2 regions of the Stenotrophomonas sp. YJH_SMC_17 genome follow, and region 2 is predicted to be linked to the other one. Evidence: riboswitches for the same ligand, from Rfam matches in the RefSeq annotation. Region 2 holds a riboswitch; the other holds the start of a gene.
What was found. Region 2 has a riboswitch for cobalamin ahead of AC5P8Z_RS17335 (epoxyqueuosine reductase QueH). Riboswitches for the same ligand answer to the same signal wherever they lie in the genome.

Region 1: linked by a shared signal. The riboswitch ahead of btuB (TonB-dependent vitamin B12 receptor) and the one ahead of AC5P8Z_RS17335 (epoxyqueuosine reductase QueH) in region 2 are both predicted to bind cobalamin.

The regions. Positions count from the first base shown of each region.
Region 1 is NZ_JCAFUU010000006.1:55,261-59,019, reverse strand. Features, by position in the region: gene AC5P8Z_RS15885 (GAF domain-containing protein) at 1-205, shown strand, start outside; gene AC5P8Z_RS15880 (TfoX/Sxy family protein) at 202-564, shown strand; gene AC5P8Z_RS15875 (histidine phosphatase family protein) at 654-1,232, opposite strand; cobalamin riboswitch at 1,376-1,598, shown strand; gene btuB (TonB-dependent vitamin B12 receptor) at 1,714-3,555, shown strand; gene gph (phosphoglycolate phosphatase) at 3,671-3,759, opposite strand, start outside.
Region 2 is NZ_JCAFUU010000008.1:31,708-35,466, reverse strand. Features, by position in the region: gene AC5P8Z_RS17340 (nicotinate phosphoribosyltransferase) at 1-1,405, shown strand, start outside; cobalamin riboswitch at 1,553-1,746, shown strand; gene AC5P8Z_RS17335 (epoxyqueuosine reductase QueH) at 1,922-2,608, shown strand; gene pncA (bifunctional nicotinamidase/pyrazinamidase) at 2,665-3,291, shown strand; gene purU (formyltetrahydrofolate deformylase) at 3,390-3,759, opposite strand, start outside.

The DNA of each region.
Region 1 (3,759 bases), on a different contig from region 2:
CCAGCGCGTGGAGGACGTCGATGCCTTCCCCGGCCATATCGCCTGCGATTCGGCCTCGCGCTCGGAACTGGTGGTGCCGCTGCTGCGTGGTGATGAACTGATCGGCGTGTTCGACATCGACAGCCCGAAGGTCGGCCGCTTCGACGCCGAGGATCAGGCTGGCCTGGAAGCCATCGCCCGCGTGTTCGTCGAGGCGTTGGGATGAGCGCACCGAAGCTGCGCAACATCGGCCCCAAAAGTGCAGCCTGGCTGCGCCAGGTCGGCCTGCGCAGCCGCGACGACCTGGTCGCGATCGGTGCGGTCGGTGCCTTCGTCAAGGTCAAGCGTGCCGGCTTCAAGCCCAGCCTGAACCTGCTGTACTCGCTGGAAGGTGCATTGCTGGACTGCCACTGGCAGGAGCTGAGCGAGCCGCAGCGCGATGCGCTGGTGCAGGACTATGAAGCGCGTATCGCCGCGCATCCGCTGAAGGCGGCCGGCCCGGCCTCGGGCCCGGTGCATGAGCAGCGCTTCGATGCCGGTGATGACGCTGAAGACAGCGTTGACGAGGGCGCGGACGAGGATTGAGCCGCGCCCCTCTGTAGAGCCGAGCCCAGGCTCGGCTGGCCTTTCTGATAGACGTGCAGCCGAGCATGGCTCGGCTCTACAAGAGCAGATCAGGGCTGCTGCAGCTCCAGCAGCTCGCCTACCAGGCCGGTCTCTCCGCGTTCCAACCGCACCCGCAAACGGGTGCCGTGGTCGATGCGCAATGCCCAGCACAGCGACATCGGCAGGCCGCACACCTGCGACAGCACCATGCGCAGCGGGCCACCGTGGCTGACCACCAGCGTCGGCAGCGGGTCCTCATCATCGAGCAGGCGATCCAGCGCGCGCGCGATGCGTCGCTCGAAGTGGCCCCAGCTTTCACCGTTCGGCGGCGGGAACGCATGCGGATCGGCGTGGAACGCCGCCAGCGCATCTTCCGGCAGGTCGAACAGTGATTGCCCGTCCCAGTCGCCGAAATCCAGCTCTTCCCATTCCTCGTCCGCTTCCACGTCCAACCCGCGCGGGGTGGCCAGTGCCATCGCCGTGTGCAGCGAGCGCAGCCGCGGCGAGCTGATCACGCGCTGCCAGGGCTGCGCGGCGTAGGCCTCGATCAGTTCCTGCGGCAGGCCAGCCAGCTGCGGTGGGTCGCTGCGGCCATCAAGGTATTCATCACGGCCATTGCCGGCATGGCGGACCAGGTCGAGGATCATGCGTGCGTCCCGGACGGGCAACGCAGGTACAGCGGAAAACGGGCGGACATCGGCAACGGCACCACGGGATCGAGCAACCATTCTAAAGGCACGGCCGGAGCAGTCGAGCAGACGCGACGCAACGGGACTGCCTGCGATGCCGTAGACTGCGCCCACTTCCAGGTGACCTGCGGCCACGGCCGGCAGGTTGAAACGGGAAGCCGGTGACGCGTGATTCCACGCCAGGCCGGCGCTGCCCCCGCAACGGTAAGCACGTCAGTTCCAGGCAACACCGCCACTGTGCCACGGGCATGGGAAGGCGCCTGGACGGTGGCCTCGCGCCACCCGGCGGCAAGCCCGGAGACCGGCCCGGAAGCCTCAGGTCGCGATGCGGTGGGCATGGCGCTGGATGACCGCAGCCCATGCTGCGGCATCGGCGCGTGCCTGCCTTCGCGGCTCCTCCCCTTCGCCACGCGGGCGTGCGTGGCACCTGGAGTCCCCCATGAAGCTGCAGTCCCGAATTCTGTCCCTGGCCGTGCTGGCCGCCCTGCCCGCGCTGGCACAGGCCAACGAGGACACCACCGCGCTCGACCAGATCCTGGTCACCGCTACCCGCACCCCGATTGCCCTGCAGGACAGCATCGCGCCGGCACAGGTGATCGATCGCGCACAGATCGAAGCGAGCCAGGCGACCTCGCTGCAGGAGCTGCTGCGTGGCCGCGCCGGCATCAACCTCACCAATGCCGGCGGGCTCGGCAAGCAGAGCTCGCTGTTCCTGCGCGGTACCAATTCCAGCCACACGGTGGTGCTGGTCGATGGCGTGCGCATCAACAGCGCCGACCTCGGCCTGGCCATGTACCAGGACCTGCCACTGGCGCAGATCGAACGCGTGGAAATCGTGCGCGGCCCGCAGTCGAGCCTGTACGGCGCCGACGCCATCGGTGGCGTGATCCAGATCTTCACCCGCCGCAACCAGGGCGATTTCGCCCCGCATTTCCAGCTTGGCGGTGGCAGCAACGGGCTGCGTGAAGCCAGCGGTGGCATTGGCGGTGGTACCGAGCGCGGCTGGTTCGGTGCCGACATCGCCTACCAGCATTCCGATGGCATCGATGCCTGCCGCGGCTCGGCCACGCTGTTCGCCGGCTGTTTCGCCGACGAGCCCGACCGCGACGGCTACCGCAACCTGTCCAAGAGCCTGCGCGGTGGCTATACCTTCAACGACCAGTGGAACGTGGAAGGCAGCGCGCTGCGCGCCGACGGCAGGAACCACTACGACGGCTACTACAACTACTCCGAGACCCGCCAGCAGGTGCTGGCCGGCAAGGTGCGCTACACCCCGTCCGAGCGCCTGGCATTCACCGCAAGCGTCGGCCGCAGTGACAACGAGTCTGACAACTTTGGCGACTTCGGTGCACGTGGCAGCGCACAGACCCACCGCGACAGCGCCTCGCTGCAGGGCGATATCGGCGTGGCCGAAGGCCAGCTGCTGAGCGCAGGCGTGGACTGGAGCGAAGACAACCTGGATGGCAGCAGCGCGGGTTACCTCGTCGACAGCCGCCGCAACACCGGCGTATTCGTGCAGTACCAGGGCCGCTTCGGCCGCCACCAGCTGCAGGCCAGCGCGCGCAACGACGACAACCAGCAGTTCGGCAACCACGCCACCGGCAGCGTTGGCTGGGCGATGGAACTGGGCCACGGCCTGCGCGTCAATGCCAGCTATGGCACCGCGTTCAAGGCACCGACCTTCAGCGACCTGTATGACCCGTGGAGCGGCGTGCCGACGTTGAATCCGGAGAAGTCGAAGAGTGCCAACCTGGGTGTTTCGCAGCAGGGCCAGGGCTGGCATTGGGGCCTGGACGTGTATGAAACCCGCGTCGATGATCTGATCACCTACGATGCGGCGACCTTCAGGATGCAGCAGGTGGAGAAGGCCCGCATCCGCGGCGCCGAACTGACCGGTGGCCTGCTGCTGGCCGGCTTCGACATCAACGCCCAGCTGAGCTACACCGACCCGCGCAACCGCACCGGCGGCAGCACCCAGTTCGACAACTGGCTGCCTCGCCGCGCGCAGCAGACCGCGCGCCTGGACATCGACCGCCGCTTCGGCGACTTCCGCGCAGGCCTGACCGTGCAGGGTGCGGGCAAGCGCTACGACGATGCCGCCAATGCGGTGAAGGTGGGAGGTTACGGCACGCTGGATGTGCGCGGCGAGTACGCGCTGACGCCGTCGTGGTCGCTGCTGGCGCGTGCCGCCAACGTGTTCGACCGCAGATATGAGACGGTGGCGTGGTTCAACCAGCCGGGTCGTGAGTACCAGTTGAGCGTGCGTTACCAGCCGAAGTGAAGGAAGGCGCCGGGCATTGCCCGGCGCGTTTTCCATCGACGCATGGCGTCGATCTACTGTAGAGCCGAGCCCATGCTAGGCTCATGCATTCAAGCAGCCGAGCATGGGCTCGGCTCTACACCGGGATACCGGCGGTCAGTCCCGGCAGTTCACGCAGGTCATCGATCACCGCCACCGCATGCGCGGTGGCCAGGTCCAGGCCGC
Region 2 (3,759 bases):
CTACCTCGATAATCTTCTCCTCAACACCGACAGCTACAAGGCCAGCCACTGGCTGCAGTACCCGCCGGGTACCGATGCCACCTTCTTCTATGTTGAATCGCGTGGCGGCCTGCACGACCGCACGGTGTTCTTCGGCCTGCAGGCGATCCTCAAGGACGCCCTGGCACGGCCGGTCACCCACGCCGACATCGACGACGCCGCTGCGGTATTCGCCGCCCATGGCGAACCCTTCAACGAGGCCGGCTGGCGCGATATCGTCGACCGTCTCGGCGGCCATCTGCCGGTCCGCATCCGCGCCGTGCCCGAGGGCAGCGTGGTGCCTACCCACCAGGCATTGATGACCATTGAATCGACCGATCCCGCCGCGTTCTGGGTCCCGTCGTATCTGGAAACGCTGCTGCTGCGCGTGTGGTACCCGGTCACCGTGGCCACCATCAGCTGGCATGCACGGCAGACCATCGCCGGCTTCCTGCAGCAGACCAGCGACGACCCGCAGGGCCAGCTGCCGTTCAAGCTGCATGACTTCGGTGCGCGCGGTGTCTCGAGCCTGGAATCGGCCGCGCTGGGCGGTGCCGCGCACCTGGTCAACTTCCTCGGCACCGATACGGTCTCGGCGCTGTGCCTGGCGCGCGCGCACTATCACGCGCCGATGGCGGGCTATTCGATTCCCGCCGCCGAGCACAGCACCATCACCAGCTGGGGCCGCGAGCGCGAGGTGGACGCCTACCGCAACATGCTGCGCCAGTTCGGCAAGCCCGGTGCGATCGTCGCGGTGGTGTCGGACAGCTATGACATCTACCGCGCGATCAGCGAGCACTGGGGCACGACGCTGCGTGATGAAGTGATCGCCTCGGGCGCCACCCTGGTCATCCGCCCCGACTCGGGCGACCCGGTGGAGGTGGTTTCCGAAAGCCTGCGCCGGCTGGACGAGGCCTTTGGCCACACGATCAACGGCAAGGGCTACCGCGTGCTCAACCACGTGCGGCTGATCCAGGGCGATGGCATCAACCCGGATACGATCCGCGCCATCCTGCAACGCATCACCGACGACGGCTACGCCGCCGACAACATAGCCTTCGGCATGGGTGGCGCGCTGCTGCAGCGGCTGGACCGCGATACGCAGAAGTTCGCACTGAAGTGCTCGGCAGCGCGGGTCGAGGGTGAGTGGATTGACGTCTACAAGGACCCGGTCACCGACGCCGGCAAGGCCAGCAAGCGTGGCCGCATGCGCCTGCTGCGGCGCCTGGATGATGGCAGCCTGCATACGGTGCCACTGCCGGCCAGCGGTGACGAAACGCTGCCGTCGGGATTCGAGGATGCGATGGTGACCGTGTGGGAGAACGGCCGCCTGCTGCACGACCAGCGGCTGGACGACATCCGCGCGCGTGCGGCGGCGGGACGTTGAAGGCATGTCCCGCCCGGGGTCAGAGCCCGCTGCGTGGCAGCGGGATCCGACCCCTTCCTTCCGCCGGGATCGGATCCCGTTGCAGCGCAACGGGCTCTGCCCCCCCTTGACCCTGGCCAGCAACCCGTCCACCGTGGGCGCGCCGAAGGTATCCCTCCAGGCGTTCACGCGCGGGGAGGGATTTAAACGGGAATCCGGTGAAGGCGCCTCACGCGCCCATTCCGGAGCTGCCCCGCAGCGGTGAATGGAAACGAATCCTGCCAACAGCACTGGGCTCGCGCCTGGGAAGCGGCAGGTAGTAGGTGGGCTTCGGCCCGTGTCCATCAGCCCGAATACCGGCCCCGGCCGGGGGACACGACCGTCCCCTGATTCGACCTGGACTCTCCGCGGGGAGGGTGCCGGGGCCGCCGCTGTCCTGCGCGTGCAGGCGAGGCGGCCGCGCGCGTCCTTTTCACGGTATCCGGCCAGACCCGTTTCCCCGCCCGATGCATGGGCCACCGCCGTTGCCGGCGGTCCATGCGGTACCCGACGATGACCGAGCTACAACGCCCCGCCCTCACACTGCCCGCCGACGGCAAGCGCCTGCTGCTGCATTCGTGCTGCGCACCCTGCTCCGGCGAAGTGATGGAGGCGATCACCGCCTCCGGGATCGACTACGCGATCTTCTTCTACAACCCCAACATCCACCCGGTGAAGGAATACGAGCTGCGCAAGCAGGAGAACATCCGCTTCGCCGAGCAGCACGGCATTCCGTTCATCGACTGCGACTACGACACCGACAACTGGTTCAGCCGTGCGCGCGGCATGGAGAACGAACCCGAGCGCGGCATCCGCTGCACGATGTGCTTCGACATGCGCTTCGAGCGCACCGCCCTGTACGCGCACGAACACGGTTACGACACCATCAGTTCTTCGCTGGGCATCTCGCGCTGGAAGAACATGGCGCAGATCAACGACTGCGGCATCCGTGCCGCGTCGCGCTATGAGGGCCTGCAGTACTGGGACTACAACTGGCGCAAGGGCGGCGGTGCCAGCCGCATGATCGAGATCAGCAAGCGCGAGCAGTTCTACCAGCAGGAGTACTGCGGCTGCGTGTATTCGCTGCGCGATGCCAACCGCCATCGCCGCGAGAACGGCCGGGAGCGGATCAAGATCGGCCTGCTGTACTACGGGCAGGACGCTGGGACGCCGCAGGGCGATTGACCTGTGCCGCCGGGGCGGCCACGCTGGTCGCCCCTTTGCGTTGTAGTGGACCTGCCATGACCGCCCTGCCCGCCGACGTCGCCCTGCTGGTGATCGACCTGCAGCCAGACTTCATGCCCGGTGGCGCGCTGGCCTGCGACCAGGGCGATGCCCTGGTGGCACCCATTGCAGGGCTGCTGGCGCAGCGCCGCTATCGCACGGTGGTGGCCACCCAGGACTGGCACCCCGCCGACCACGCCTCATTCGCCAGCCAGCACCCCGGCAAGCGTCCGTTTGAGACCATCCTGCTGCACGCACAGCCACAGACCCTGTGGCCCGACCATTGCGTGCAGGGCAGCGACGGCGCCGCGCTGCACCCGGGCGTGGACTGGACCGCCGCCGACCTGATCCTGCGCAAAGGCACGCGCCCGCAGGTGGATTCATACAGCGCCTTCCGCGAGAACCACGGTCCCGATGGCGAGCGCCCGGCGACCGGCCTGGCCGGCTGGCTGCACGAGCGCCGCATCCGCGAAGTGCACATGTGCGGCCTGGCCCGCGACTACTGCGTGCTGTGGAGCGCGCAGGACGCAGTGAAGTCCGGCTTCCGGGTGAAGTTCCTGTGGGAGCTGACCCGACCGGTGACCGACGCCAACGATGCGATGGTGCGCGAGGCGCTGGGCAAAGCAGGGATCGCGATCATCTGAGTTGCCCTGTAGAGCCGAGCCATGCTCGGCTCATCCGTCAGATGCACGGCCTTGGGCCGAAGTGCAGCCGAGCATGCCTCGGCTCTACAGAAGGGCTCCTACCGGAATACGACGGTGCGGTGCCCGTTGAGCAGGATGCGGTGCTCCACATGGCGGCGAACCGCGCGTGCCAGCACCAGCGATTCGGTATCACTTCCCAGCCGCACCAGTTCGCGCGGTGCCATCGCGTGGTCCACGCGGGCCACGTCCTGTTCGATGATCGGGCCTTCGTCCAGATCCTCGGTGACGTAGTGCGCGGTGGCACCGATGATCTTGACCCCGCGCGCGTGCGCCTGGTGATACGGCTGCGCGCCCTTGAAGCTGGGCAGGAAGCTGTGGTGGATGTTGATCGCACGTCCGGCCAGCGCGCGGCACAGCGTGGGTGACAGGATCTGCATGTAGCGCGCCAGCACCACCAGGTCGATGCGC